Regions from separate parts of the Streptomyces sp. NPDC002790 genome, predicted to be linked through region 2. Evidence: riboswitches for the same ligand, from Rfam matches in the RefSeq annotation. Region 2 holds a riboswitch; each other region holds the start of a gene.
What was found. Region 2 has a riboswitch for cyclic di-AMP ahead of ABT004_RS16385 (M23 family metallopeptidase). Riboswitches for the same ligand answer to the same signal wherever they lie in the genome.
Positions count from the first base shown of each region.

Region 1: another riboswitch for cyclic di-AMP. It lies ahead of ABT004_RS12365 (M23 family metallopeptidase); the one in region 2 lies ahead of ABT004_RS16385 (M23 family metallopeptidase).
Region 3: another riboswitch for cyclic di-AMP. It lies ahead of ABT004_RS11900 (C40 family peptidase); the one in region 2 lies ahead of ABT004_RS16385 (M23 family metallopeptidase).
Region 4: another riboswitch for cyclic di-AMP. It lies ahead of ABT004_RS34910 (transglycosylase family protein); the one in region 2 lies ahead of ABT004_RS16385 (M23 family metallopeptidase).

Region 1 covers NZ_JBEOVM010000019.1:24,574-31,813, reverse strand. Annotated here, with positions in the region: gene ABT004_RS12375 (FtsX-like permease family protein) at 1-929, shown strand, start outside; gene ABT004_RS12370 (tyrosine-protein phosphatase) at 1,174-1,971, opposite strand; cyclic di-AMP (ydaO/yuaA leader) riboswitch at 2,359-2,526, shown strand; gene ABT004_RS12365 (M23 family metallopeptidase) at 2,530-3,312, shown strand; gene ABT004_RS12360 (SGNH/GDSL hydrolase family protein) at 3,498-4,325, shown strand; gene ABT004_RS12355 (TetR/AcrR family transcriptional regulator) at 4,417-5,055, opposite strand; gene ABT004_RS12350 (APC family permease) at 5,284-6,852, shown strand; gene ABT004_RS12345 (VOC family protein) at 6,879-7,240, opposite strand, start outside.
Region 2 covers NZ_JBEOVM010000030.1:20,408-27,647, forward strand. Annotated here, with positions in the region: gene ABT004_RS16380 (aldo/keto reductase) at 1-825, opposite strand, end outside; gene ABT004_RS16385 (M23 family metallopeptidase) at 960-2,012, opposite strand; cyclic di-AMP (ydaO/yuaA leader) riboswitch at 2,024-2,168, opposite strand; gene ABT004_RS16390 (PP2C family protein-serine/threonine phosphatase) at 2,448-3,569, opposite strand; tRNA gene ABT004_RS16395 (tRNA-Met) at 3,769-3,842, opposite strand; gene ABT004_RS16400 (alginate lyase family protein) at 3,905-5,128, opposite strand; gene ABT004_RS16405 (hypothetical protein) at 5,242-5,790, opposite strand; gene ABT004_RS16410 (hypothetical protein) at 5,828-5,974, opposite strand; gene ABT004_RS16415 (DUF5994 family protein) at 5,980-6,540, opposite strand; gene ABT004_RS16420 (DUF5994 family protein) at 6,705-7,175, opposite strand.
Region 3 covers NZ_JBEOVM010000018.1:19,873-27,112, reverse strand. Annotated here, with positions in the region: gene ABT004_RS11920 (MerR family transcriptional regulator) at 1-223, opposite strand, end outside; gene ABT004_RS11915 (alpha/beta fold hydrolase) at 303-1,130, shown strand; gene ABT004_RS11910 (C40 family peptidase) at 1,143-2,183, opposite strand; gene ABT004_RS11905 (hypothetical protein) at 2,478-2,831, shown strand; gene ABT004_RS11900 (C40 family peptidase) at 2,867-4,063, opposite strand; cyclic di-AMP (ydaO/yuaA leader) riboswitch at 4,071-4,209, opposite strand; gene pcrA (DNA helicase PcrA) at 4,453-6,978, shown strand; gene ABT004_RS11890 (M23 family metallopeptidase) at 6,992-7,240, opposite strand, start outside.
Region 4 covers NZ_JBEOVM010000173.1:651-7,890, forward strand. Annotated here, with positions in the region: gene ABT004_RS34895 (DUF501 domain-containing protein) at 1-28, opposite strand, end outside; gene ABT004_RS34900 (FtsB family cell division protein) at 75-566, opposite strand; gene eno (phosphopyruvate hydratase) at 668-1,948, opposite strand; gene ABT004_RS34910 (transglycosylase family protein) at 2,257-2,982, opposite strand; cyclic di-AMP (ydaO/yuaA leader) riboswitch at 2,987-3,145, opposite strand; gene ABT004_RS34915 (transglycosylase family protein) at 3,326-4,354, opposite strand; gene ABT004_RS34920 (cytochrome P450 family protein) at 4,498-5,781, opposite strand; gene ABT004_RS34925 (nucleoside triphosphate pyrophosphohydrolase) at 5,801-6,826, opposite strand; gene ABT004_RS34930 (SurA N-terminal domain-containing protein) at 6,873-7,240, opposite strand, start outside.

The DNA.
Region 1 (7,240 bases), on a different contig from region 2:
AGCTGCGCGACGGCATCACGGCGGACCACGTCGTGACCAACCCCGCAGGTCTGCCCGCGGGCGCCGCCGACCGGGCAGCCCGCACTCCCGGTGTCGACGCGGCTGTGAGCCTGCTGGACACGCAGGTGCTCATACCGGTCGACTCGGGTGGGGAGACGTCGCTGCAGGCGACCGCGGCCCAGGGAATCTCGGGCTCGGGCGCGGAGCTCGCCAAGGTGCAGGATCTGGATGTGCGCGCCGGAAGCCTGGATCGCGTGGGCGCGGACCGCATCGCCATCGACAAGACCCTCGCCACGGCGGCGAAGGTGAAGGTGGGCGACAGGCTGCCGCTCCGTCTCCCCGACGGCACGAAGGCCCGCCCGCACGTCGCGGCGGTGTACGGCCGGGGCCTCGGGCTGGCGGCGGTGACCATGGACCGTGCCTCCCTGTCAGGACACGTCACATCGGCCTTCGACAGCACGCTGCTGGTGCGCGGCGGCGACGCCGCGCCGCTCACCGCACTCGGCAAGGTCACGGACGCCTCGGGCTACGCCGTCGAGCAGAGCGTGGACAGCGAAATGGGCGCATGGTCCAACTACATGATGGCCGCGGTCCTGGGCGGCTTCGCCGCCGTCGCGGCGGTCAACACACTGGTGATGACGGTCCTGGACCGCCGTCGCGAACTGACGGTGCTCCGCCTCGTCGGCTCCACGCGCCGCCAGGTGCTGCGGATGCTCCGCTGGGAGAGCCTGCTGGTATCGGCCGCGGGGGTGGCGCTCGGCACCGCCATCGCGATGATCACGCTGACCCCGATGATGCGCGGCATGACGGGTGAGTCCCCGTACATACCGCCGCTGCTGTACGGCACGTTCGCGGCAAGCGCGGTGTGCCTCGGCCTGCTCGCCGTGACCCTCCCCGCCCGCGCGGCACTTCGCGACAGGGAGGGGTGACGGCGGACCTCGAACGGGGTGGGCGACGCCGGGCGTCCTGCGACGCTCGGGGCCGGCCCATGCGTCGCTCGCGCCCGGCCCGTGTGGCGCCCCGGCCCAGCCCGTGTGGCGCCTGGGCCCAGCCCGTGCGGCGCTCGTGCCAGGCACTTGCGATGCACGGGCCAGGCACCTGCGGCGCTCGTGCCAGGCACTTGCGACGCTCGGGCCAGACACCCTCCGGCGCTCGGCGCTCGGCGCTCGGCGGTCAGGCGAGAAGGCGCTCGCGCAGTCGCTCGCGCGTCGCCGCAGTGAGCTTCAGGCCCTCTTCGAGGTAGCGGTCCGTGCCGCCCCAGTGCTCGTCGATGGTCTCGAGGCCCGCGTTGAGGTACTCGATGCGGGCGTCGAAGAGCGGGCTGAGCAGCTCCATGATCTCGGGGGAGTAGGCGTCCTTCGCGGTGGCGGTGCGGCGCACGTTGTAGCGGCGGTGCTTCTCGTTGGACTTGAGGTAGTCCGCCTCGATGGCGTCGCGCTCCACGCCCACCGCGAGCAGCGTCACCGCGATCGACAGGCCCGCGCGGTCCTTGCCCGCCGCGCAGTGCATCAGCGCGGGGAGGCTGTCCTCGGCGAGGGAGTGCAGCACGCGGCTGTGCTCGGCGGTGCGCTCCTTGATCATGGTGCGGTAGGACTCGACGAGCCGGTTCGCCGCGCGGCCCTCGGAGAGGATCTGGCGCAGCTGATCGATGTTGCCGTCGCGGACCATGGTCCAGAATTCGGCGCCGTCGGCCGGGTCGTTGAGCGGCAGGTTCTGATTGCGCACGCCGGGCAGCTCGACGTCCGCGCCTTCCAGCGTCAGGTCGGCGCCGTTGCGGAAGTCGAAGACCGTGTGCAGGCCGAGGGAGGAGAGGAAGCTCGAGTCCTCGGCCGTGGCGTGGGCGAGGTGACCGCTGCGGAACAGAACGCCCTGACGCACGCGCCGGCCGTCCACGGTGGGAAGGCCGCCCACGTCTCGGAAGTTGCGCACTCCGGTCAGCTCGGGCTCGGTGGACGGTGCGTGCTGCGTCACAGGGGCTCCTCCCAATCGGTGCACCGGCGTTGGGTCGCCGGTGGGCGCGCTCCTGACGATACGACATCGGTTCCCCAGGCAACCATCTGTCCGATTCGCCCCGTTCTGTGTCAACTGTGCATGGATCGGAGGGGCTTGTGGGCGTGTGCGTGACCGGCTTCATGTTCGTGACGCTGCGTGCCGGGCGGCCAGGATTGCCTGCCCAGTAATCCCCGAAGGTATGGCGTTGGTAAAGCAGAGAATGTCGACGCAGGGTTACGCAGGACGGCCCCGGAAACCCAATGAATTGCCGCCGCAAGCGAATTCGGGGTTTGTCGTAGCCATTGCGGTTCGCCTACGGTCACCAATCAATCCGGTCGGAACGCCTAGTCCTGCCGCCGCCCGGATTCCTTTCGACTACCCGTCCACGGCAGGAGCGGGGGACCCACACGCAGTACGCCGCGTAGGGATTTCCCGAAGCGGCTAGGGGTGAAGCCGCGCCCGCACCCCGGGCGTGGCCGGGCATCTCCAGCCCGAACCCGACAGCTCACCTCGTAGGCGACGGAGAGGAAAATCAGCATGCCCGCAAAGGGAAAGCACCGCCTTTCGACCTCCCAGCGCATCGCCCGTGTCGCCGCCGTCGCCTCCGCCGGTGGAGTCGCCGTGGCGCTCCCGCTGATGGGCGCCACCGGCGCACAGGCCGCGACGTCCGGCGGCACCGCCGACACCACGACGTACACCGTCAAGGCCGGTGACACGCTTTCGAAGATCGCCAAGGCGCAGGACGTCGACGGCGGCTGGAAGAAGCTGTACGAGAACAACAAGGACGCCGTCGGCTCCAACGCGGACCACCTCAAGATCGGCGTCAAGCTCGACCTCGGCGGCGCGGCCGCGGACGACTCCGGCTCCGAGAGCGGGGCCGCCGCCACGCAGACGAGCGCCAAGACCACCGCCTCCGGCGACTACACGGCGCCGGTCGACGGCGCCAAGGGCACGGGCTACGGCAACTCCGGCTCCATGTGGTCCAGCGGCAGCCACACCGGCGCCGACTACTCGGTGCCGACCGGCACCTCCGTGAAGTCGATCGCCGACGGCACCGTCGTCTCGACCGGCTCGGGCGGCGCGTACGGCAACGAGGTCGTCATCCAGCACGCCGACGGCCACTACTCCCAGTACGGCCACCTGTCGTCGATCGGTGTCGCCCAGGGCGCCACCGTGACGGCCGGCCAGGAGATCGCCAAGTCCGGCGCGACCGGCAACGTCACCGGACCGCACCTGCACTTCGAGATCCGCACGGGTGCGGACTACGGCTCGGACATCGACCCGATCGCGTACCTGAGCGAGCACGGTGTGAACGCCTGAGACGTGACGTAGCGGCCGCCCGTCGGCCCGCTCCCTTCGGCGCCCGGGGAGCACCCCGGGCGCCGAATCGCGTTCGCGCGCTTATTCCACGCTTATTCCCCATGTGGCGGGTGGGGTATCTCACCACGCGTCAACCCCTGGCTACGGTCGCGTAGGTCACACCCGAGGGTGAAAGATGTGTGGTCGTGGCAAACGAATCGAGAGCACTCACGGACTCACTCAACGGCACGATCCGCTCCTACGCGGCCGTGGGCGACAGCTTCACCGAGGGGGTCGGCGACCCCGGCCCCGACGGTAAGTTCGCGGGCTGGGCGGACCGGCTCGCCGTCCTCCTGGACGACCGTGTCCCCGAGGACACCTTCCGGTACGCGAACCTGGCCGTGCGCGGCAAGCTCCTCGACCAGGTCGTCGCGGACCAGGTCCCGAAGGCGGTCGAGCTCGCCCCCGACCTGGTGAGCCTGGTCGCCGGCGGCAACGACATCATCCGCCCCGGCACCGACCCGGACGACGTGGCCGAACGCTTCGAGAAGGCTGTCGTCCGGCTCGCCGACGCGGCAGGCACCGTCATGGTGGCCACCGGGTTCGACACCCGTGACGTGGCCGTGCTCAAGCATCTGCGCGGCAAGATCGCCACGTACAACATGCATCTGCGGGCGATAGCCGACCGCCACGGCTGCGTGATGCTCGACCTGTGGTCCCTGAAGTCCATCCAGGACCGCCGGGCCTGGGACGGCGACCGCCTCCACCTGTCGCCCGACGGGCACACGCGCGTGGCGCTGCGTGCCGCCCAGGCGCTCGGCGTCGAGGTGCCGGCCAACCCCGAGCAGGCGTGGCCGCTGCTGCCCCCGCGCGGCACGTTCGAGGTGCGGCGCGACGACATCCACTGGGCGCGGGAGTTCCTGGTGCCGTGGATCGGGCGCAGGCTGCGCGGCGAGTCCTCCGGCGACCGGGTGCAGGCCAAGGGCTTCGTGGACCCGCACGCCGTGAAGGCGCACCTGGAGCGGGCTTCCTGACGCATTCACCGCAGTACGGGGTAGGACTCATCGGGAGGCGGCGTTCTGACGCGGCGCCCCTCGGCGGTTCGGCGGCGCTGACGGCTTCCCGTCAGCGTCCCGCCCCGGTCAACTCCGCGCGCTCGAGCCCCAGTTCGCGGGCGAGCGCCTCATCCACCCACTCCTGCATGCGGGCCCGCGACACCGTGGCCGGCCTGGCCCGCTTGTCCTCGTACGCCGTCAGCTGCACGGCGAGCCCGTCGAGCAGCGCCGTGAGCCGCAGCGCCGCCGCCATCGGGTCGGGGCAGCCGAACTCGCCCGCCGCCACGCCCTCGGCGATCACCTCCGCGAGCGCCGCCTTCCACTGCCGGTCGAGGTCCCGTGTGACCTCCCGCAGCGCGGGCTCGCGCAGCGCCGCGGCCCAGCCCTCGATCCACAGCCGCCACCCCTTGGCCTGACCCGTCGGCGCGTACCAGCGCACCGCGGCGCGCAGCCGCTTCAGGGCCGTCGTGCGGCGGCCGAGCAGCTTGCGCAGGTGGGCCAGGTCGCTCTCGGCGGCGTGCGCGAACGCGGCCGCGACGAGCTTCTCCTTCGTCGAAAAGTGGTACAGCACCAGCGCGTTGCTCACGCTGAGCGCCGACGCCACGTCGGCGATGCGCACGGCGGCCACTCCGCGCGCCTCGATCTGCTCGATGGCGGCCCCCAGCAGCTCTTCGCGCCGCTCGGCCACGCTCAACCGGACTCTGGTCACGCCGCAACCCTAGTTGTTCCTGCGCACCGACTCGTTCAGGCGCTCGTTCAGGTGCAGGACTCTTGACGCCCCGCCGTCGCAGGGGCCACAGTCGCGTCACGTTCCACTACTGACTGGCCGTTCAGTCAATAAGTCGGCCGGTCGGGGGTGGGCGCGGCCCGAGCAGGGCCCAAGTGCCGTCAGTGCTCTCGTCGTTCTGTTCCCGTTCTGTTCTCGCCAGGAGCAATCGTGACCCACGCGCCGTCCCTCTCGCCGACCCCGCCCGCCGGGGACGAGCCCGACCTCTCCGAAGGCTGGGGCGAGCAGCGCTCACGGCTGCGCAAGGATCTGCGCCGGCTGGACGTGCTGTTCTTCCTCATCTGCACGCTCGTCGGCCTGGACACCATCGGATCCGTCGCCGCACAGGGCCCGCAGGGCCTGACCTGGATGGTCATCCTGGCTGTCGTCTTCTTCCTCCCCTACGGGCTGCTCGTCGCCGAACTCGGCTCGTCCTTCCCCGTGCAGGGCGGCCCGTACGTCTGGACCCGCCTCGCCTTTGGCCGGCTCGTCGCGGGCGTCAACCAACTCCTGTACTGGATATCAAATCCCGTCTGGGTGGGCGGCAGCCTGTGCATCATCGCGCTGACGACCTGGGAGGAGTTCTTCACGCCGCTGCCGGGCGTGTGGAAGTACGTCGCCGGGTTCGTGTTCATCTGGGGTGGCGCGCTCGCCGTGGTGCAGTCCGTACGCATCGGCAAGTGGGTGCCCATCGCGGGCGCCGTCGCGCGTGTCGTGCTGCTCGGCTTCTTCCTCGTGTCCGTCGTCGTGTACGCCGCCGAACATGGCATCCACGCTCTGCCCGCGGGCGAATTCACGCCTACGTATGCGGGCTTCGTGGCGCTCGTCCCGGTGCTCATCTTCAACTACGTAGGCTTCGAACTGCCCAGCTCGGCCGCCGAGGAGATGAAGAACCCGCGCCGCGACATCCCGCTGTCGATCCTGCGCTCCGGCCTCGCCGCCGTGCTGCTCTACGGAGGGCCCATCCTCGGCATCCTGTTCGTTCTGCCCAGCCAGGAGATCGGCAGCCTGGGCGGCTTCATCGACGCCTGCAAGGCCGTCTTCACGGTCTACGGCGGTTCGATCGCGGCCGACGGCACGGTGACGCTGACCGGGCTCGGCTCCGTGTTCGGCGGGGTCGCCGCGGCGGGCCTCATCATCGGGCTGCTCACCTCCGGTGTCACCTGGGCGATGGGCGCCCACCGTGCGCAGGCCGTGGCGTGCGCGGACGGCGCGGGCCCGGCCTGGCTGGGTCGCATCTCCGAGAAGCACGGCACGCCGGTCCGGGTCAACATCCTGTCCGCCGTGCTCGGTTCGATCCTGTTCGTCGTCGCCCTCAATCTCACCGGAGGCGACGGTGAGAAGTACTTCGCGGCGGGCCTCGGCCTGACCATCAGCACGACGTTCATCTCCTACGTCATCACGTTCCCGAGCCTCGCCGTGCTGCGCCGCAAGTACCCCGACCAGGAGCGGCCCTACGCCGTGCCGGGCGGCCGGGCGGGCGCCTGGATCGTGACCGCGCTCTCCACCGGCTTCGTGGCGTTCACCGTGGTCGTGCTCGTCTGGCCCGGCTTCGGGGTGGGGTGGTTCGGCACGGCTGGCAACCCGGCGGACTCGCTGCCCGAGTCGTTCGCCGGCCAGCGGCTGCCGTACACGCTCAGCCAGGTGCTGCCGCTGCTCCTGTTCGTCGTGATCGGTTTGGTGTTCTACGCGTGCGGGGCGCCCGCGCGGCGGCGGGCGCGCGGAGCCGGCTCGGAGTAGGCCGGGCACGGTGGCCGAGGCCGTCGTCACACCACGTCGAACTCGTTGCCCTCCGGGTCCTGCAGGGCGACGGCGTAGAATCCGGTGTCGGGCTCGTCCTTGATCCGCAGCACGGTGGCACCGGCTTTCACGAGCCGCTCCACCGTGGTGTCGACCCGCTGGGTGCGGACGTCCAGCGGGACGCCTCGGCCGCCGCCGACCCTCAGATCGAAGTGCCACCGGTTCTTCGCGGCCTTCTGCTCGGGAACCACCTGGAACCACACCCGCGGTCCACGCCCCGCGGGATCGATGATCGACTCCGGGAGGTCCCCGGCACCGGCGGGCAACTCCTCATCGGGGACGCCGATCGCCGCCCAGTAGGCGCGCCACGTGGGGTGCCCTTCGGGCG
Region 2 (7,240 bases):
GGCGAGCCAGGCGAGGGCGACCGTGGCGATCTCGGCGTCGTGCGCCTGCGCGACCTCGTCGAGGGCGGCGAGCACCTTCTGCCCGCGCTCGGTCTCCAGGTGCTTGCCCGCACCGGCGGCCCGCGCGCTGTCGACCTTGACGCCCGCCCGGTACTTGCCGGTCAGGAAGCCGGCCGCGAGTGCGTAGTACGGCACGGCCCCGAGGCCCGCGCGCGCGGCGACGTCCTGCAGCTCACCCTCGTACGTGTCGCGCGAGACTAGGTTGTAGTGCGGCTGGAGCGCGACGTAACGGGCGAGGCCCTCGCGGTCGGAGAGGTCGAGGGAGTCCTGGAGGCGCTGCGCGGAGATGTTCGACGCGGCGATGTGGCGTACCTTGCCCGCCTTCACCAGTTCGTCAAGGGCGCCGATGATCTCCTCGACCGGCACCTCGGGGTCGTCGTAGTGCGTGTAGTACAGGTCGATGTGGTCGGTGCCGAGGCGCTTCAGGGAGGCGTCGGCCGCGGCCTTGATGTTGGCCGCGGACAGGCCCTGGAACTCCGGGTGGTGGCCGCCCTTGGTGGCGATGACGACGTCGTCGCGGCGGCCGCGCGAGGCCAGCCACTTGCCGATGACGGTCTCCGACTCACCGCCCCGGTTGCCGTCCACCCACGCCGAGTACACATCGGCGGTGTCGATGAAGTTGCCGCCCGCGGCGACGTACGCGTCGAGCACCTCGAAGGACGTGGCCTCGTCGGCGGTCCAGCCGAACACGTTGCCACCCAGGGACAGCGGGAAGACCTCGAGGTCGGAGGTGCCGAGCTTGCGCAGAGAAGGAGAGGAAGTCATGCCCCGACTCAACACCCGTACGGAATACGGTATTCCGCGACCGCGCCGAAAATCGCCTCAAGAGACCCAGGAATGGGCAAACCGGCAGCCCTGACGTCGGGGGGTGAGCGCCAGGACCGCCGGAGTTCACGTGTTCAGGGCGTGAGGCCCTTTTCGCGCAGCCACGACGCCGGGTCGACGCCGGTGGACTGCCCGCCGGGGTGGACCTCCAGGTGGAGGTGCGGCCCGGTGACATTGCCCGTGGCGCCCACGCGGCCGATGACATCGCCGGTGCTGACCTTCTGGCCCGCGCTGACATTGAGCGAGGACTGGTGGCAGAACCACAGCTCGGTGCCGTCGTCGAGGGTGAGCACCGTGCGGTATCCGTACGCGCCCGCCCAGCCGGCCTCCGTGACCGTGCCGGAGTGGATGGCGCGGATCGGCGTACCGGTGGAGGCGGCGAAGTCGAGGCCCGTGTGGTACCCGGAGGACCACATGGAGCCGGGCTGGCCGAAGGTGCCGGAGAGCGTGTACGAGGCGACCGGGAGCTTGAAGCTCTTGGCCAGCTTGGCGAGGCGCTCGGCCTCGGCCTTGCGGCGGGCCTCCGCCTCGGCCTTCTTCTTCTCGGCGAGCTCCTTGGCCTTGGCCGCGTCCTGCTTGGCCGCGGCCTCGACGGCCGCCTGCTTCGCGGCGGCCTCCTCCGCGGCCTGCTTCGCGGTGGCGTCGGCCGCGTCCTGCTGCGTCTCGGCCTGCTGCATGATGCGGGCCCGCAGCGCCTCGCCCGCGCCGGTCTGCCCGTCGGCGGCCTCGGCCTGGGTGATACCGGCGCCGCTCAGCGGGGAGGCCGTGGCGCCGGAGTCGGAATCGGAGTCCGAGCCGTCGGACATCAACGAGCCCACGCCCGGCAGCGACTTGGCCGCGGGCAGCGAGTCCTTGACCGCCGACAGGTCGGGCATGGATATGTGGACCGCGGGCTTGCCGCCCTGTGCGGTGGCGATGCCGCCCGCACCGACGGCGGCGACCACGCCGACGCCGAGAACAGTGGAGCTACGAGCGAATCCACCACGGCGGCGGGCTGTGCGATGCCTGCCGCGGACGGGGGAGACGGACTCCTCGGTGGGATTCCACTCCTCCCAGGTCTCCTGCTCGACGCCGAAGTCGTCTTCGGGTCCGTAGAAGAAGTCTGGGGCAGGCCGGTTCGACGCCACGGGGGCGCTCTCCTTTCCTTCCTTCTCGCCTACCGGGTTAGCTGACGGGTTCGGAGCAGGAAGGTCTCCTACCGACATCGCGAGCTTCAACGATGTCCGATTCACCCCAAGTTGATGGTTCCCCGGTTCCCTTGCGGGATTAAGCGTGTGCGCACGGAGCTGTCTCTTGTGACGGCTGGGACGACCGCGCTGCGTTATCGAACGTTAATAGACAGCAGACAATAATTCCAAGCGCTTCCCACTGATCGTTCACGACTCTGGCCAGGACTTATCGGGACACGAGCGGGCGGATCGGGGCGAGTTGGCAGAGCCTCGCAAACGTCCGCGCAAGTGATGGTGCGTCAATTGTTATGCGGAGCGGCGCCGTTCGACTACGGTCGGCTACCACAGGTAACAACGATCAAGAAACTCGGGCCCGCCCAACAGCCCCGCCCCTCAGCCCCGCCGCACGGCGAGCAGCGCCATGTCGTCCTTCGTCCCGCCGCCGGTATGCGCGCGCACCTCCACGGCGAGGGCCGCGAGGAGTTCATCGGGTCCGGGGAAGACGCGTCCGGAGAGCCGGGCCGCCGGATCGTAGAAGCGGCCGCTCGGGTCGCGCGCCTCGGAGAGCCCGTCGGTGTAGAGCAACAGCGTGGCCGCGGACGGGAACGCCGCCTCGACGGCCCGGTCGGGCCAGCTGCCGAGTTCGCTCATGCCGAGCGGCAGCGCCGCCTGGCACGGGTCGAGTGCGCGTACGGTGCCGTCGCCGAGCAGCAGCAGCGGGCTGGGGTGACCGCGGTTGAGGACGCGGACGAGTTCGACGCCGTGCGGGATCTCGACGAGCACGGCCGTGGTGAAGCCCTCGAAGTCGTCGATGCCGCTGCGCCGGGTGCCCTCGCGGGCCAGCGCCCGCTCCAGGCGCTGGGCGACGGCCTCCAGGGAGCCCTCCTGCTCGGCGGCCTCCCGGAACGCGCCGATGACGACGGCGACCGCGGCGACCGCGCCCATGCCCTTGCCGCGTACGTCGCCGACGATGATCCGGATGCCGTGCGGAGTGTCCTGGACCGCGTACAGGTCACCGCCGATGAACGCGCCGGCCTGCGCCGCCTCGTAGCGCGCCGCGATCACGAAGCCGCCGAGCCGCTGGGGCGGCCGGGGCAGCACCGCGAGCTGCGCGGCCTGGGCGATCTCGCGGGCGGAGGCCAGCTGCTCGTAACCGCGGTACACGATCCGGTTGATCACACAGGCCAGGACGCAGACGGTGGCCACGGTCACGACCTCGGTGACGAACACGGAGTCGAGGTTCTCCGTGAAGCGCAGGTGCACGGCGGTGATCGCAACGATCGACACGACGCCCGTCAGGATCGTCGCGCCGAGCGAGAAGAACGGGGCGGCGACCAGTGGCGCCGCGCTGAACAAAGGGGCGCCGGGAAAGCCCTTGGGGGTGACGTACTCGTAGATCGCACCGCCGATGATGAGCAGCAGGGGCAGCAGCCGCAGGAAGAGGCGGGTGCTCACGGTGTCGGAGCCGTGCCGCCTCCGTCTCCCGCTGGTGCCTCCTGTTCGCTGCCCCACCACTCGTCTCCTGCCGTTCCCTGCCAGCTTCCGGCGTCTCACCAAGAGTTCCCGCACGGGGGCGTGCGGGCGAGCAGGGGTGGGCCGTACGGGTGGGGAACGTGACGTGCGCAACACGGGTGACCGCGCGGGCGGGGGCGGAAACGGAACACAAATGACCAGAGGCCGGAATCTCAGTGAGATTCCGGCCTCTGGTCTTCAGTAGCGGGGACAGGATTTGAACCTGCGACCTCTGGGTTATGAGCCCAGCGAGCTACCGAGCTGCTCCACCCCGCGCCGTTGTGTTCACAACTCTACGCCATCAGGGGGAGTGAACGCGAATCGCTTCCCGTGACCGTTCACGCGGCGGCGTGCGTGAGGGTCTCCCACGCCACGAACAGGTCGTCCGTACCCTCCGGCCGCTGCTTGTGGGTGAGCTTCTCGGTCTGCGGGAGGTCCATCTTCAGCCGCCCCTGAAGGTGCTGGAGGCCCACCTCCGTGTCGGGCCCCATGTCCCGCTGCACCTTGCCGCCGCACAGCCAGGACGGGGCCTTGGTGCCCAGCTGGTACTTGGAGTGCAGTTCGAGCGCGGCGGCGAGCCGTTCCTTCACCTCTCCGTACAGGTCGACGCCCTGGTGCCAGGCGGTCTCCGCCATGTGGGAGGTGGCGGCGAGGGAGTAGCTGGCGTGCTTGAAGTTGCGGCAGGTCTCCTGGGCGAGCCCGTCCTTGAAGGTCTTCTGCCCGAACCAGTACGTCCGCAGTTCCTTCGGGGTGTCGATGTCGCTGCCCTTCGGCTTCACCGGCAGCGGCCCGTCGCTGGAGAGATAGAAGTACGCGGGGACGCGGGCGCGGAAGTGCCCGACGGCCTGGTCGAAGGCCGACTGGTCGTTCAGGTAGACGGCCATGCTCATCGTCGCGTCGGCCATCACCAGGTCCCAGTTGCCGTTGAAGTCGGCGGATCCGCCCCGCACTTCGGGCAGATAGGCCTCGCGCAGCATCCGCTGGAACTTCAGCTCCTGCCCGTCCGGCCAGTCCTTGTACGTGTACTGCATCAGCTCGGCGGCCTTCGCCCAGGACGTGCCGGCCCAGGCGGCCTGCAACCCCGCGTTGTCCGCGGTGTGCCCGGTGACCTTGTCCGACCAGGCGTCCATGATCTCGACGGCCTTGGCGGCGTGCGCCTTGTCGCGGGTGACGTTCCACAGCAGCGCCTGCGTGTACGCCGCGATGGCATCCTCCCGCTCCTCGACGCAGCCCTGCCCGGTCTCGGCGTCGAAGGGGCACTCCACGGTCGCGTACGGCTTGGCCTTGTAGTCGAGGTCGGCGTACTTGCTGTCGCTCATCTCCTTGTACGCGGAGATCCACGGCTCCTGCTTCCGGGCCACGTGGTCACGGACGGCGGCCAGTTGTCCCTTGCCGACCAGGACGCCCGGGTGCGCGAACGGCCCGCCGGAGGGCCGGTGTTCGGGGTGCGCACCCACGTCGGAGTCGGTCCGCGTGGCCCCGCCGCACGCCGTCGCGGCCACCACCAGCAGGGGGACGAGGCCCCCCAGAAGAACGCGTCGCACCCGTGCGCCCGCTGCCATGCAACACCTCCGGTCGGATCAATGGCAGCCTGACGTGTCCTCAGCGGTGGCGCAGTTTCTGTTGCGCCGGTCAGGGGGCGGGCTGGTCGCGGCCGCTCGCGCAGCGTGGCCGCTCACCGCAGGGGCCCGCGCGCCCACACCTCCCGGCCCGACTCCCCGGCGCCCGGCCCCGAGGCGGGCAGTTCCTTCCAGCCCCATGCCCGGAGCAGCTGCCCGACGCCGGCCGCGCGCCTGTTCCCGCCCACACCGGCCACCACAAGGTCCTGGGTGTGGCGGGAGAGCAGCAGGTCGCCGAGGCGGGTCGCTACACCGTGGCGGCGGTGCCCGGACAACACCATCAGCTCGGCCAGCGCGAACACCCGTCCGGACGCGGCGAGTTCCTCCGTCTGCCGTGTCACCTCGACGGGGAGGTCCGCCCACCATGCCCCGTCGCGCTCCAGGCGGTACCCGTAGGCGCAGCCGACGAGTCCGGGCGCGTCGGCGACCGTCATGTCGAACCCGTCGTGCCGAACATGCTGCTCGAAGCGGCCCAGGAAGCTCGCCCGGTCCCGGTACTCGGCCCCGGCCGCACCGCGGTACGCCGTGACGTACACATCGGCGATCCCCTCCCGCTGCTGTTCGGCCTGCCATCGGGTGAGCCTGCGCAGATACACCTCGTCCATCCGGACTCCCCTCGCGGTCCCTCCGCCCCGGCCCGACTCAGTGGGCCGGCTTGTGCGTGGTGCGGTCGCGGTGGCGGCGCGCCCGGGTGGTCGTTCCCCCCTGCTGCGCGTTGAGCCGGTGGATCAGGTAGGCACCGATGGTGATCAGCAGCAGGAGTGCGGCTGCGATGAGTGCGGCGTCCATGGTCCTCACCGCCCCGCGGCCGTGGGGAGGGCGTGGGTGGATGTCGCACCGCCCTCGTACTCCCACGACTCCTGCGCGCTCTGCGGCCGGTCGAGTACGGCGGCGTCACGGAGGTGCGCGATTTCGGCGGCCATGAGATCGGTGGCGGTGAGCGGGGGGCCGTCCGTGGCGCAGGCGGCGCGCATGAGCCGGGCGGCGCTCGCGGCATCCGTCTCGGGCGGGATCACCAGAACGTCGAAGCGTCCGGCCCCGTTGGAGAGCAACAGCAGCTTGTGCGGGTCGAGTTCGGGCGTGAACCAACCGATCCTCATGACGCGGTTGTGGACGGTCACCTTGCGCGGGACGACGGGCCAGAGCATCGGGTTGACGGCGACGCGTGTGATCCGGCCCCACAGCGGATCGAGTGCATCCGCCAGGCCGGGCAGTTCGGCGGCCAGGTCGCGTGAACGAGGCCACCACGCGCCGTCGAGCAGGCCTCGGCCTGTCGGGGACTTGAGCGCCACACGCGCGGCGGAACTCGGAGGCGGAAGGGCGGTGTGAATGGACGTGGTGGTCGCGGTCATCATGCGAACCCGTCTTCGGAGCGACGCGGCAAGCGTCCCCGAGGTCACTGCTCACCGAGGACGAGACCTGCGTGGGTGCCGGAGTACGAAATGCCCTTGGTACGTCAACAGTACTCCTGCGGCCGGGGCCGGTGCGGAGTACGGCCGCGCCTGTCCACGGCGGTCCGTCAACCGGTGGAGGCGCCCTCGGCCGCCAGCAACGCGGTCCCCGTGAGACGCAGCGCCGGGTCGGCCGCCGCGAGCATCAGCCGGGCGGCCGCGTCGGCCCCGGTGTGCGGTGGCACGACGAGCAGGTCCCAGCGACCGGCACCGTGGGAGAAGAGCCGGATCGTGTACGGGTCGAAGCCGGACGCGCACCACCAGGTGGCCGTGACCGTGTGGCCCGTCACGGGCAGGATGCGCGGCTCCTTCCGCCAGCTTCCCCGGCTGGACGCGATCCGGGTCACGAGTCCACGTGACGCGTCGAACACATCGGTGAGGGCGGCCAGTTCGGTGGCCAGGTCGTCGGTGCGGGGCCACCAGGCTCCGCACACCGGCCCCGGCGGGAAGGTCGGCGGGCGCAGGGCCAGTCGGGCGGGCGGGTACGCGTCGGGCCGACCGGAGGTTGTCGAACTGCGGTGGGCGGCGGGTGCGTTCATGACGCACACCCTTCTACGGGCCGACGTGACGGCGAGCCCGGTGTCGTGGCGCGCCGGAAGCGACA
Region 3 (7,240 bases), on a different contig from region 2:
GCTCGTCGTCCGCCCGGATGCACGGCAGGACTTGGGCGATCAGAGCGGTCGGAAGGCCTGCCGCCAGCAGACAGCGAATGCGGCGCACTGTCTCGACGTCCGACTCGCCGTAGATGCGGTAGCCGCTGGGCAGCCTGTCGGGTGTCACGAGTCCTTGCTGTTCGTAGTAGCGCAGCAACCGTTCATGAACCCCGGTACGCCGCACCATCTCCTGCATGCGCATGCCGCTCGCCTCCCCCTGCTCCCCTTGCCGGAGAAGCGACTTGACTCTGACACTGATGTCGGAGTTTAACGTCGGCGCCATGACTGCCGATCACGCGTTTCCCGCCTCTTGCCTCGACGTTCTCGTGCAGGGGAGCGGCCCTGCACTTCTGCTCGCGCACGGTGCGGGCGGTGGCATCGAGGGGAACTTCGGTCTCGTCCTCGACGACCTCGCCCAGGACCACACCCTCGTCGGCCCGCACTACCCCGGGGCCGGCGGCTCTGCCGTGGCCACCGGCCCCCTGGACCTGGACGACCTCGCCGACCGCCTGGTCGCGGCCGCCGTCGAGGCCGGCCAGGACTCGTTCGCCGTCCTCGGAGAATCCCTCGGCAGCGTCGTCGCCGTCCGGATCGCCACACGGCACCCCGGCCGTGTCCGGGCCCTCGTCCTGACCGCCGGCTTCGCTGCCGCCGATCCGGTCCTGGCGCTCGCCGCCCAGCTGATCAAGTCCCTTGCGGCCGCGGGTCAGTGGGAGGACGTGGCAAGGCTCGCCCTCCTGTCCTGCATGTCCCCGGCGGACCTGGCGGACCTGGCGGACCTGGCGGACCGTGAACCGGCAGCCCTCGACGAACCGGTCGCCCAGACCCTGACCGCGATGCCGCCGGGCATGCTGGACCACTTCGACCTGGTGTCCCGGGTGGACGTGCGGGCCGATCTGGCGAAGGTGTCCGCCCCCACCCTGGTGGTGGTGCCGACCGGCGACCGCCTGGTGCTGCCCGAGAGCTCGTACCGGCTGGCGGCCGGTATCCCGGGTGCCCAGCTGATCGAACTGCCTGGAGCCGCCCACGTCCTGAACCCGGCAGACCGGGCGACCTGGCTCCGCCACGTACGCCGGTTCCTCGCGTCGCTCCCCGCCACGTCGGCGTGACGAGCCGACCGCTCACGCCACCCGCGTCGCCCCCGCGAACGGCATCTCGTCGATCGGGGCCACCCGTACCGGTGCGCTCGGGTTCGGGGCGTGGATCATCTTGCCGCCGCCGATGTAGAGGCCCACGTGGCTGATCGAGGAGTAGAAGAAGACCAGGTCGCCGGGTTGGAGCTGGGACTTCGGGATGCGCGGGCCCGCGTCGATCTGGGCGTACGTCGTGCGGGGGAGTGAGACGCCTGCCGCCTTGTACGCGGCCTGGGTGAGGCCCGAGCAGTCGAAGGCGGAGGGGCCGGTGGCGCCCCATACGTAGGGGCTGCCCAGGGCGCCGTACGCGAAGGAGATCGCGGCCTTGGCGCGGGAGTTGGGGGCCTGGGAGAGGTCGGCGCGTTCCGTCGAGCGTGAGGTGCGCCCGCTCTGTGTGGCGGTGGGGGTGCGCTCTTCGGGGGTGATGCGGTCGAGGAGGCGGCGGGCCTCCGCGAGTTTTCGCTTCACCTTCTTCTTGTTGTCCTCCAACTCGGCCTTTTTGGCGCGGATTTCGGAGAGCGTGCCGTCGGCGTCGCCGCGCAGCTGGTCGATCTCGCGGAGTTCGTCCTGCACGCGGGTGACCGCGGCGGCCTGCCGGGCGCCGACGCGCTCCGTGAGGGACGCCTTGTCGAGGTACGCGTCGGGGGTGGAGGAGAGGAGCAACTGGACCGAAGGGTCCACGCCTCCGGTGCGGTACTGGGATGCCGCCACCGAACCCAGCTTCTCGCGCTGGGAGTTGAGCGATTCGGTGCGCCGGGACGCCTCGTCCTGGAGCTCGTCCACCTTCTTCCGCGCCCCGTCCGCCTTCTCCTTCGCGCCGTTGTACTTCTGGGTGGCGACCTCCGCCTCCTGGTACAGCTTGTCGACCTTGGCCCGCACCTGGGCGGCGCCGAGCTCGGGCTCCGCGTGCGCCGCCCCGCCGTCGAGGGCGGTGACGGTGGCCGCGGATGCCAGGGCGAGGGTGGCCGCGGTGCGGGCCCTACCAACGCTGAGCGAACGCGGTCGGGGCTTGCGGTGCGCTGCCGGCACAAAGTCCTCCTCTGGGCGGCCGTCCGAAACGCACGGCCCCCGGTCGCGCGTCCGGCGGCGGCCCGCACAGGGGGAGCGGGTCGCCGCCGGACCTTTCTCGGCGGTGGTGTCCGACTGCCGCCCCTGGCCCGGGCGGCGGTGGGGAGCCGGTCACCTGAGCAAGGACGCTAAACCTCGGCGTAACGGGTTGGTGGCCGATTGTTCGCAACTGGCCCATTTGTTACGGGCGGTGACAGAGGGTGACCGTCGGGGCTCCGAAGTGGCCCGAAACGGGCCCAAGTAGGCTCCGGCCCCATGGACGTACTCATCAACATCTTCGTCGGTCTGCACATCATCGGCATCGCCTCGCTGCTCGGCGGCTTCCTCACGCAGATGTCGGCGATGAAGGAGGGCGCGGCCCGCTTCAACAAGGCGATGCTGCACGGCGCGCTGACCATGCTGGTGACCGGCGTCGCCCTGGTCGGCCTCAACCAGGCCGACGGCTCCACCGTCAACAACATCAAGATCGGCGTGAAGCTCGCGGTCCTGATCGTGATCCTCGGCATCGTCTACGTGAAGCGGGACGAGGAGAAGGCCGAGAAGGGTCTGTTCGCGACGGTCGGCGCGCTCACCGTCGCGAACATCTTCATCGCGGTGCTCTGGACCTGATCACCGGCATCGTCAGAGTCACAGGCGTGGTGGGCTCAGGCCGGGCGCACCACGCTGTGGATCGACGACGTGCCGTCGTAGTAGATCGACTCCTCGCGCACGACCGCACCCGGCTTCGGCGCGTGCACCATCATGCCGTCGCCCATGTAGAGGCCCACGTGGCTGATGTCGTCGTAGAAGAACACCAGGTCACCGGGTTGGATGTCGGAGAGCGGCACCGTCTTGCCGATCTCGACCTGGTCCCAGGTCGTCCGCGGCAGCGAGATCCCCGCGGACTTCCACGCCGCCTGCGTAAGGCCCGAGCAGTCGTACGAGTCCGGGCCCGTGGCGCCCCACACGTACGGCTTGCCCTCCTGTGACTTGGCGAACGCCAGCGCCTGCGCGGCCTTCGTGGCGTAGGAGGCGTCCGATGAGCCCGACGAACCGGAAGAGGACCCCGAGGAGCCGGAGGACGAGCCGGAAGACTGCTCCTGCTCCTTCGCCTCCTCGGCCGCCTTCCGCTTCGCCGCCTCCGCGGCCTTCTGCTTGGCGGCCAACTCGGCGGCCTTCTTGCGGGCCGCCGCCTCCTTGGCCTTCTCGATCGCGGCGAGCCGCGCCTTCTCCTCGGCGGTCAGCTCGGCCAGCAGCTTGCGCGCGTCGGAGAGCTTCGTCTGGACGGTCTCCTTCGTCGACCTCAGCTCGGCCTGCGAGTCGGTGAGGTCCTGGAGGCTCGACTGCGCCTCGTCGCGCTTCTCGGCGATCTCGCGCGCCTGCCCCTGATAGTCGTCGATCGACTTCTTCTGCTCACTGGTGAGCCGGTTCATCAGCTGGCGCTGCGAGAAGTAGTCCTCCGGGTCGTCCGCGAGGAACATGGTCGCGGTGTCGCTGACACTGCCCGAGCGGTACTGCTCGGCGGCGTATCTGCCGAGCTTCTGGCGGGCCGTGTTCATGTCATCGGTGCGCTGCGCGACATCGTCGAGGAGCTTGTCGACCTGGGTCTTCTTGGAGTCGGTCCGCTCCTTCGCGCCGTTGTACTTCTGGGTGGCGACCTCGGCCTGCCGGTACAGGGTGTCGACCTTCTGCTGGACCTCTTCGAGGCGCGGCTTCGACGACGGCTGCGCGGGCGCGGCCTGTGCCGTCTGCGAGAGCAGGGCCACGGAGGTGAGGGCGGCGGTCGTGATGCCGACGGCCGGGGTCGTGCGAAGGCCGCCGGTGATCCGGGAACGGCTGCGGGGCTTACGGTGCGACGCCAAGGCAGGCGACTCCTTCCGTCGTCCGCCTACCGGGTTAGCTGTCGGGTTCGGGCGTCGTACGTGGAAGGCTGCCCTACGGTCGGCTGACCGATTCACCCCAAGGTCGGTTGGGTCCCCGGTTCCCTGCCTTGCGGCGTACGGAACTCAGCGGGGGCTGCCCGTTCGCCGCGACATCCGCGGGCGGGGGGACGGGCTGCCCGGCTGAACCGTAGCCAACTCGTGTGGCTGCTGTGAAGGTTGATGTTCGATATGCCCGATACATTTTCGTGATCTCTTGCTCCGGGCCCCCTCGGATTTCCCTCCGGGCCCGCTCGGATTTCCCTCCGGGCTCCCTCGGATTTTGAAGGGGGCCGCGGGTTGTCAGTGGGGCCGCCTAGACTCGTGGAGCGATGAGCAGCCTCTTTGACGACAGCTTCCTGACCGGCCTCCAGAACAGTGCGGCGGAGCCCCCGCCCCCGCCCCCGGACCCCGAGTACGACGACGGGGCCCCGGAGCCGATGCCGGAGGGGCTGTTCGGCGTGCCCCCGGAGCGGGACGCGCACTACCGGGACGGCGCCCCCCGCCCGGTCCTCGACTCGGCCTCCCTCCTCGAGGGGCTGAACGAGAACCAGCAGGCGGCCGTCGTGCACGGCGGCTCCCCGCTGCTCATCGTCGCGGGCGCCGGTTCCGGCAAGACCCGCGTCCTCACGCACCGCATCGCGTACCTGCTCGCCGAGCGCGGAGCACACCCCGGCCAGATCCTCGCGATCACGTTCACGAACAAGGCCGCGGGCGAGATGAAGGAGCGCGTCGAGGCCCTGGTGGGCCCGCGCGCGAACGCCATGTGGGTCTCCACGTTCCACAGCGCCTGCGTCCGCATCCTGCGCCGCGAGAGCAAGAAGCTGGGCTTCACGTCCTCCTTCTCGATCTACGACGCCGCCGACAGCAAGCGGCTCATGGCGCTCGTCTGCCGCGACCTGGACCTGGACCCGAAGAAGTTCCCGCCGAAGTCCTTCAGCGCCAAGATCAGCAATCTCAAGAACGAGCTGATCGACGAGGAGGACTTCGCGGGCACGGCGGCCGACGGCTTCGAGAAGACCCTCGCCCAGGCCTACCGGATGTACCAGGGACGGCTCCGCGAGGCCAACGCCCTGGACTTCGACGACCTGATCATGACGACGGTGAACCTGCTGCGCGCGTTCCCCGACGTCGCGGAGCACTACCACCGCCGCTTCCGCCACGTCCTCGTCGACGAGTACCAGGACACGAACCACGCGCAGTACGCGCTGGTCCGCGAGCTGGTCGGCCCCACCGAGGGGGAGGAGGCGGACCCGGCGGAGCTGTGCGTCGTGGGTGACGCGGACCAGTCGATCTACGCGTTCCGTGGCGCCACGATCCGTAACATCCTGCAGTTCGAAGAGGACTACACGAACGCGACGACGATCATGCTGGAGCAGAACTACCGCTCCACGCAGACGATCCTCAGCGCGGCGAACGCGGTGATCGAGCGCAACGAGTCGCGCCGCCCCAAGAACCTCTGGACGAACGAGGGGCCCGGCGCCCAGATCACCGGCTACGTCGCGGACACCGAGCACGACGAGGCGCAGTTCATCGCCGACGAGATCGACCGGCTCACGGACGCGGGCGACGCGCTGGCGGGCGACGTCGCGGTCTTCTACCGGACGAACGCGCAGTCCCGTGTCTTCGAAGAGATCTTCATCCGCACCGGCCTGCCCTACAAGGTCGTCGGCGGCGTCCGCTTCTACGAGCGCAAGGAGGTCAGGGACGTCCTGGCCTACCTGCGCGTGCTCTCCAACCCCGAGGACTCGGTCCCGCTGCGCCGCATCCTCAACGTGCCCAAGCGCGGCATCGGCGACCGCGCCGAAGCGATGATCGACGCGCTCTCCCAGCGCGAGAAGATCTCCTTCCCGCAGGCGCTGCGCCGCGTCGACGAGGCGTACGGGATGGCGGCCCGCTCGGCGAACGCCGTGAAGCGGTTCAACACGCTGATGGAGGACCTCCGCACGATCGTGGAGTCGGGCGCGGGCCCGGCCACGGTCCTCGAGGCCATCCTCGAGCGCACCGGCTACCTCGCCGAACTCCAGGCCTCCACCGACCCGCAGGACGAGACCCGGATCGAGAACCTCCAGGAACTCGCGGCCGTGGCCCTGGAGTTCGAGCAGGAGTCCGCCGCAGGCGAGGACGCGACGGAGGACACGGCAGAGGGCGGGGCCGAGGCGGACGGCGGCACGACCGAGGGCGAGGCCACGACGATGGGCGGGGGGCTCTCCGCCTTCCTGGAGCGCGTCGCGCTCGTCGCCGACTCCGACCAGATCCCCGACGAGGACGACGACGGGAGCGGCGTCATCACGCTGATGACGCTGCACACCGCCAAGGGCCTGGAGTTCCCGGTCGTCTTCCTGACCGGCCTGGAGGACGGCGTCTTCCCGCACATGCGCTCCCTCGGCCAGGCCAAGGAGCTGGAGGAGGAGCGCCGCCTCGCGTACGTGGGCATCACGCGCGCGCGACAGCGCCTCTACCTGACGCGCGCCTCCATGCGCAGCGCCTGGGGTCAGCCCTCGTACAACCCGCCCTCCCGGTTCCTGGAGGAGATCCCCGTCGGCCACCTCGACTGGAAGCGCACCGGCCCGTCCACGCCCGCGGCCTCGACCAAGAGCATCGGCGGCGGCATCGCGGCCACGCTGTCGTCCTCGCGCTCCCGCACGGGTACGACGCCGGCCTTCGCCACGAGCCGGGCGAACTCCAAGCCGGTGGTCGCCCTCGCCATCGGCGACCGCGTCACGCACGACCAGTTCGGGCTGGGCACGGTGGTGGGCGTGTCGGGCACCGGCGACAAGTCGGAGGCGTCGATCGACTTCGGCGACCCCAAGCCGAAGCGGCTGCTGCTGCGGTACGCGCCGGTCGAGAAGCTGTAGCGGGGGGAGCGGCTCAGTTCGGGTTGAGGCCGTGGCTGCGCAGCCACGGCAGCGGGTCGATCGCCGCGCTGCCGCCGGGCCGTACCTCGAAGTGCAGGTGCGGTCCTGTGGAGTTGCCGGAGTTCCCGGACCGCGCGATCACGTCACCGGCCTTCACCGGACCGCTCATCACGGTGTGCGAGGACAGGTGGCAGTACCAGGTCTCCGTGCCGTCCTTGGCGGTGACGATGGCCATGTTCCCGTACGCGCTGTTCCACTGCGT
Region 4 (7,240 bases), on a different contig from region 2:
GCTCGGTCTGCGGCGGGGGCGTTTCCATCGCTCGGGTGTTTCCTTCAGTGATCGTCAGTTGTCGACAGAGATGGTCAATTGTCCGCCTGGTCGGCCTTGTCGACGCCGTCCCAGACGTTTGAGTACCAGGGGCGGTCCTCCGCGCCCTGCTCGGCGCGCTCGGCGGCAGCGGTGCGCTCGCTCGGCACCACGTAGCCGGTCTCGCCCGGCATCACCATGTGCAGGCGCTCCCGGATGCGCTGCTCGGCGAACGCGTCGTCCTGCCAGCGGGCCTTCTGGTCGCGCAGCTTGTCGACCCGCTGCTTGGCCTCCTGCTGCTGGCGCTGCAGGTCCTCGATCTCGCCGCGCTGCGATACGTACTGCCTTATCGGGTACGCCAGCGCGACCACGAGGGTGCACAGGACGAGGGCCAGCAGGGCCGCGCGGCCCGTGAGCCGGGAGCGGCGGGCCTGCCGCTTGCTCTGCGAGCGGTAGACGCGCTCGGCGGTCTGCTCGCCCAGAACGCGCAGGCGGGTGGCCGTCGAGAAGCGATCTCGGGAGTCCCTGTCCCGCACCTTTCCGGGCATCGCCTGCTCCCGCCTCCCCGCTCACGTACGTACGTCCCCGCACACGGTACGGGACCGAGTGCGGGGACGTACGGAACTACCGGCTCACGCGGGGGCCGGGTTCAGCCCTTGAAGCGCGGGAAGGCCGAGCGACCGGCGTAGACCGCCGCGTCGTCCAGGATCTCCTCGATGCGCAGCAGCTGGTTGTACTTGGCGACACGCTCGGAGCGGGCCGGGGCGCCGGTCTTGATCTGGCCGCAGTTGGTGGCGACGGCCAGGTCGGCGATGGTGACGTCCTCGGTCTCGCCGGAGCGGTGGGACATCATGCACTTGAACCCGTTGCGCTGGGCGAGCTCGACGGCGTCCAGGGTCTCGGTCAGCGAACCGATCTGGTTCACCTTCACGAGCAGAGCGTTCGCCGAGTTCTCCTCGATGCCGCGGGCCAGGCGCTCCGGGTTGGTGACGAAGAGGTCGTCGCCGACGATCTGGACCTTGTCACCCAGCTTCTCGGTGAGAACGTTCCAGCCGGCCCAGTCGTCCTCGAACAGCGGGTCCTCGACGGAGACGAGCGGGTACGCGGAGACGAGCTCCTCGTAGTACTCCGTCATCTCGGCGGCGGAGCGCTCCTTGCCCTCGAACTGGTACTTGCCGTCCTTGTAGAACTCGGAGGCGGCGACGTCGAGCGCGAGGGCGATCTGCTGGCCGGGAACGTAGCCGGCCTCCTTGATGGCCTCGAGGATCAGGTCGAGGGCCTCACGGTTCGAGCCCAGGTTCGGGGCGAAGCCGCCCTCGTCGCCCAGGCCCGTGGCCAGGCCCTTGCTCTTCAGGACCTTCTTCAGCGTGTGGTAGACCTCGGCGCCCCAGCGCAGGGCCTCGGAGAAGGACTCCGCGCCGATCGGGGCGATCATGAACTCCTGGATGTCGACGTTGGAGTCCGCGTGGGATCCACCGTTCAGGATGTTCATCATCGGCACCGGGAGAAGGTGCGCGTTCGGGCCGCCCAGGTAGCGGAAGAGCGGCAGGTCCGACGCCTCGGACGCGGCGTGCGCGACGGCGAGGGAGACGCCGAGGATGGCGTTGGCGCCGAGCGAGCCCTTGTTGTCGGTGGCGTCCAGGTCGAACATCGCCTGGTCGATCAGGCGCTGCTCGGTGGCGTCGTAGCCGACGAGCTCCGGGCCGATCTGCTCGATGACGGCGAGGACGGCCTTCTCGACGCCCTTGCCCTGGTAACGGTTGGGGTCACCGTCGCGGAGTTCGATGGCCTCGAAGGCACCGGTGGAGGCACCCGACGGGACGGCCGCACGGCCGGTGCTCCCGTCGTCGAGGCCGACCTCGACCTCGACCGTGGGATTGCCTCGGGAGTCCAGGATTTCCCGGGCTACGACGACGTCGATGGACGGCACGAGCATCTCCTTCTGGGATGTGACGAAGCTTTGCGGGCACCGTCGGACAACGGGTCCCGCATCCCCGAGCGTAACCGGCCCGAGGGCATCGGCCATCCGAACGCCCGTCTTGTGGACAACGCCGTTAGCGAAATGTTCCTTAACGGAACAAAAACAGCGACCTCCCTCCCGGCTGCGCCGGGAGGGAGGTCGCCGAAGTGAGCGGCCCGTGGGGACGGGGTGCGGCGGGGCTCGGCGTCCGCCGATGCCGAGCCCGTACCTGGTGGCCCTGTGCGGGCCTGGTGGCCCCTGCGCGGGGCCGGACGGTCTTAGCTGAGGTGCAGCTGCTGACCCGGGTAGATCAGGTCCGCGTCCTTGACGATGTCCTTGTTCTTCTCGAACAGCTTCTGCCAGTTCGAGTCGTGCGCCTCGGCGATCTTGCTGAGGGTGTCGCCGGTCTTCACCTTGTACTCGCCGTCACCCTTCTCGACCTTGTTACCGGTCGGGGTGGTGACGGTGTCCTGCTTCGGAGCCGCCTGCTTCGGGGCCTCCTGCTTGGGGGCCGCCTGCTTCGGGGCCTCCTGCTTCGGCTGCTCGCGCTGCTCGGAGCGGTCGGCACGCTGCTGCGTGCTCTGGGTGTCCTGCTGCTGCGAGGACGAGTCGTCCGCGCCACCCTCGTTCGGGGTGGAGGACAGGCCCGAGCCGCAGTTCGGCCAGGCACCGTTGCCCTGCGAGGCGAGAACCTTCTCGCCGACGGCTATCTGCTGCGCCTTGGAGGCCTGGTCGGCGGTGGAGGCGTACTGCGAGCCGCCGTAGGCGGACCAGGTGGAGGACGAGAACTGCAGGCCACCGTAGAAACCGTTGCCGGTGTTGGTGGACCAGTTGCCGCCGGACTCGCACTGCGCGACCTGGTCCCACTCGGACGTGGTCGCGGCGGAGGCCGAACCGGCACCCATCAGCGGCACGGCGACGGCGGCAGCGGCGACTCCGCCGAGCGTGGCGACGCGAACGGCCTTGGAGGGGCGGCGGTGCTTGTTGTTGCCGGAAAACAGCATGGAGATATCTCCTCACCGACGCCTGCGAGGTGAGCTGTCGGGTTCGGACCAGTGAGTGTCCGGCAGACGCATCCTTGTGCGCTGCTTAACCCCAAGCCCGTCCGGTCTCCCGGAAGGGCGGCTTACCTGGGTCCCCCGCTCCTGCCTACGGCGCTTACGCGTCGACTGTTCCCGTACGGACGTTGGCAGGATTCGGCGTGACGTCCATCGGGGCCCGCTGAAGCGAGCGGTCACGAACGTAAGCGGTCGATCCGTCCGATTTCAAAGTCGATCAGGGGCTTTGAGACCCATGTCTCACTCGATCGACATCGGACAAAGCCCCCTCAAACGGCCCGAACTCCCGCTACCTTTTGCCCGATCCGTCCCCAAGATCCAGGCTCTGACCAGGAAGGATGAGGTCTGGGTCGGTACCTACCGTCTCCTTGTTCCGCTCGTAGAGCGCGTCCCATCCGCCGTGCACGTCCTGAGCCTTCGCGATGTCCCAGAGGTTGTCGCCGGCGTGCACCTCGTACGTGTCGTCGCCGCGCTTCTCGTCACGCGAGGCGTGACGCCCCTCTCCCGTACGGGAGTCGGAACCGTCGTCACCGGCACGGTCTCCGCGGTGGCGGCCCGCCGTGGCGTCGTCCGACGCGGCACCGTCACCGTCACCGGAGGGGGAGGCGGACGGCGAGGCCGTTTCGGAGGAGGAGGAGGCCGTGTCGTCGCCGTCAGAAGGTGCGTGGGACTTGTCACTTGAGGGGGACGGGGAGCCCTCGGCGCTGCTACCGGAGGTATCGCGCGAGGGGTCGGCCGACGGCTCGTCCGACGCGTCGGAACCCTCACCGCCGTCGTGACCCTTGTCTCCCGAATCGGCTGAATCGGTGGAGCCCGCCTTGTCGGCGTCGTCGTCCGACTTGTTGTCGGCATCGGTGTCCGACGGCTCGGACGCGGAATCGGATGCCGACTCGGACGGCTGCGGCGACGCGGAGACGCCCGGATCGACCTCCGCCGAGTCGTCGCCCTTGGTGAGGTCCGCGGTGAGCGAGCACATCGGCCAGGCACTCACACCCTTGGCGTCAAGAACCTTCTCGGCGACGGCTATCTGCTGCGAGCGGCTGGCCTGGTCGGCACGCGGGGCGTAGTCGAGCCCCCCGTACTGCTCCCATCTCTCCTGCGTGAACTGGAGGCCGCCGTAGTAGCCGTTACCGGCATCCAGGCTCCACTGCCCACCGCTCTCGCACTCGGCGAGCTTGTCCCACGCCTGCGTGGTCGCGGCGCTCGCGCCGCTCGCGGCGAACAGCGGGATCGCGATGGCGCTGCCGGCGACTCCGGCGGCGACGACGAGAGCAGGGGCCTGGCGGGGGCGACGGTGTCGACCGTTCCCGGAGAGCATGCGGTTGCCTTTCGCGAGACTGATGCTGCTACGCGCGACGGGTGGTGCAAGTGGTGCGGGTTGTGCATGTGTCGCGATGATCCGTGAACGTAGCTGCACTCGAACGCCTGTCACAAGTCGATGCAGCGAAGATCACGTGAATGTCACATTGCTGACGGCCCGTCAGTTCCGGCGGGGTTCTGACGCGTCGTGAACTCCACCGGGAGCGTGCGCAGTCCACGCATGATGAGCCCGCCACGCCACCGCAAATCGTCAGGTTCCACCGCAAGTCGCAGGTCCGGGAGGCGCGTCAGGAGCGTGCCGAGGGCGGCCTGTCCCTCCAGGCGCGCGAGCGGGGCGCCGAGGCAGTAGTGGATGCCGTGTCCGTACCCGAGGTGCTGGTTGTCGCGGCGGGAGAGGTCGAGGGTGTCGGGCTCGGTGAAGCGCGCCGGGTCGCGGTCGGCGGCGGCGAGCACGACGAGAACCGGGTCGCCCGCACCGATCTCCACGCCGCCGATGGTCAGCGACGCCCTGGCGAACCGCCACGTGGCCATCTCCACCGGCCCGTCGAAGCGCAGGAGTTCCTCGATCCCCGTCTCCAGCAGGCCCGTCTCCCCTGCCGCGATCGACCTCTGCAGAAGCCCCCTCTGCTCGGGATGCGTGAGCAGGGCGTACGTGCCGTTGCCGATCAGGTTGACGGTCGTCTCGAACCCGGCGAAGAGCAGCACGAAACACATGGCCGCCACCTCGTTCTCCGTGAGGTGTTCGCCGTGGTCGGAGGCGCGGATCAGGTCGGAGATCAGGTCGTCCGTCAGGTCGCCGCGTTTGCGGTGGATCAGGTCGACCAGGTACGCGCGGATCCGCTTCACCGCGCGGCCCACTCCGCCGCGGGGGCCGCCGCCGTGGCGGATCATCATGCCCGCCCATTCGCGGAAGTCGTCCTGGTCCTCGCGGGGGACGCCGAGGAGGTCGCAGATGGCGTAGATGGGGAGGGGGAAGGCGAAGTCGTGGATGAGGTCGGCTTCGCCGTTCGCCGCGAAGGCGTCGATGAGGTCGTCCGTCAACTGCTGGACGCGTGGCGCGAATTCGGCGACGCGGCGTGGGGTGAACGCCTTCGAGACGAGGCGGCGCAGGCGGGTGTGGTCCGGCGGGTCGATGTTGAGGAGGTGGGTGGTCAGCTCGGCCTTGCGTTCACCGGGGATACCCGTCTTGCCCTTGGCGTGGCTCGGCTCGTCGTGGTGGTCCGCGTTCTTGCTGAGCCGTGGGTCGGCGAGCGCCTGGCGGGCGTCCGCGTACCGGGTGACCAGCCAGGCCTCGACGCCGCTCGGCAGCGTGGTGCGGTGCACGGGGGCGTGCTCGCGCAGCCAGGCGTAGGCGGGGTACGGGTTGCCGGCGAACTCCCAGCTGAAGAGTTCGGGGGCGCTGGAGGGAGTGGGGCTCTCGGTCACCACCTGACCGTAACCGGCCCTATGAGGTGGTGAGCCCCTCGGTCGTGCGTACCGCGTCCCGGTAGGCACGGGCGGCGGCTCTGAGTGCTGCCTCCGGGTCGACGCCTTCGGCCTCGGCGCGCAGGGCGAGGGTGAGGAGTTCGTAGCCGATGTCGTCTCCCGTGGGCACCGGGACGTCCAGGTTCGCCGTGCGTACCCGGGAGGCGAGTTTGGCGGCGAGGGCGAGGGACGGCTGGCCGAGGGGGACGCCGTCCGTGACGGAGGCGCGGCGCTTGGACTCGCCCTTCTTGCGGAGCCAGATCTCCCGGACCTCCTCCGGGGTCGCGGCGCTCTCGTCGCCGAAGACGTGCGGGTGGCGGTGGATGAGCTTGTCGACGATGCCGCCCGCGACGTCGTCGATGGAGAAGGGGGCCTCTTCCTCGGACTCCGCCGAGGCCTCCTCGGCGATGCGGGCGTGGAAGACGACCTGGAGGAGTACGTCGCCGAGTTCCTCGCGCAGTTCGTCGCGGTCGTTGGTCTCGATGGCCTCGACGAGTTCGTAGGCCTCCTCGATGGCGTACTTGGCGAGGTCCTCGTGGGTGCGCTGCTTCGACCAGGGGCATTCGCGGCGGATCCGGTCCATGACCTGGACGAGGTCGAGGAGGCGGGCGCCGGGCAGGTCGTAGGAACCGGGGAGCAGTTCGAGGTTCGGCATCTGTTCGCGGCCCGAGCCGGCGAGCCGCGCCAGGCCGTCCGTGAGCTGCCGGTCGCCCTCGGCGGTGGCGAGGACGACGAGTGTGCGCCCGCCGTCGGCGCAGCGGTCGACGAGCTCGCGGGCGGTGGGCGCGGCGATCGTGACCTGGACGCCCGCGTCCTTCACGTACGGCAGCTGCGGGTGCGCGGCGTCGGCGCACAGCACCTCGTCGGCCGTGCGCAGCGTCTGCCAGGCCTGCCAGGAGAGGAGCCCGGGGGCGACCCGGTGGCTGGTGGTGAGCAGGACGACGCGGCCGGCGGTGTCGCCTGCGGCGGCGGGGGCGTGGTGGTCGTGCGCCTCGGGTTCGTTCACCCCTCGAACGTAACGCAGGCCACTGACAACCCCGCCTCCCCCGGGTCTACGCGGTCTGCTGCTGGGCCGGGGCTTCCTTGGTGATCTGTCGCAGCCAGGGTGTCTTGGCGTCGACCCGGCTGTTCTTGGTGACGTCCCAGGTCCCGTAGCGGGGGTTGAGGTCGACGTTCAGCTCCTTGGAGGCGCTGGTGAGTGCCTTCCAGAAGACGGCCTTGCCCTGGGGGGTCTGCATGTCGGCGCCGAGCGCGGTCGACAGCTTCTGCGCCTCGATCTCCGTGCGCAGGCTCTCGGTGAGCCGCTTCGGCGGGACGTTGTACTGCTGCAGCCAGGCGACCTCCAACTGCTCGGAGCCGCCCGCCTGTTGCTCCAGGCCGGAGCGCATGCTCTGCATCTCCTTGCGGGTGACGGAGATGT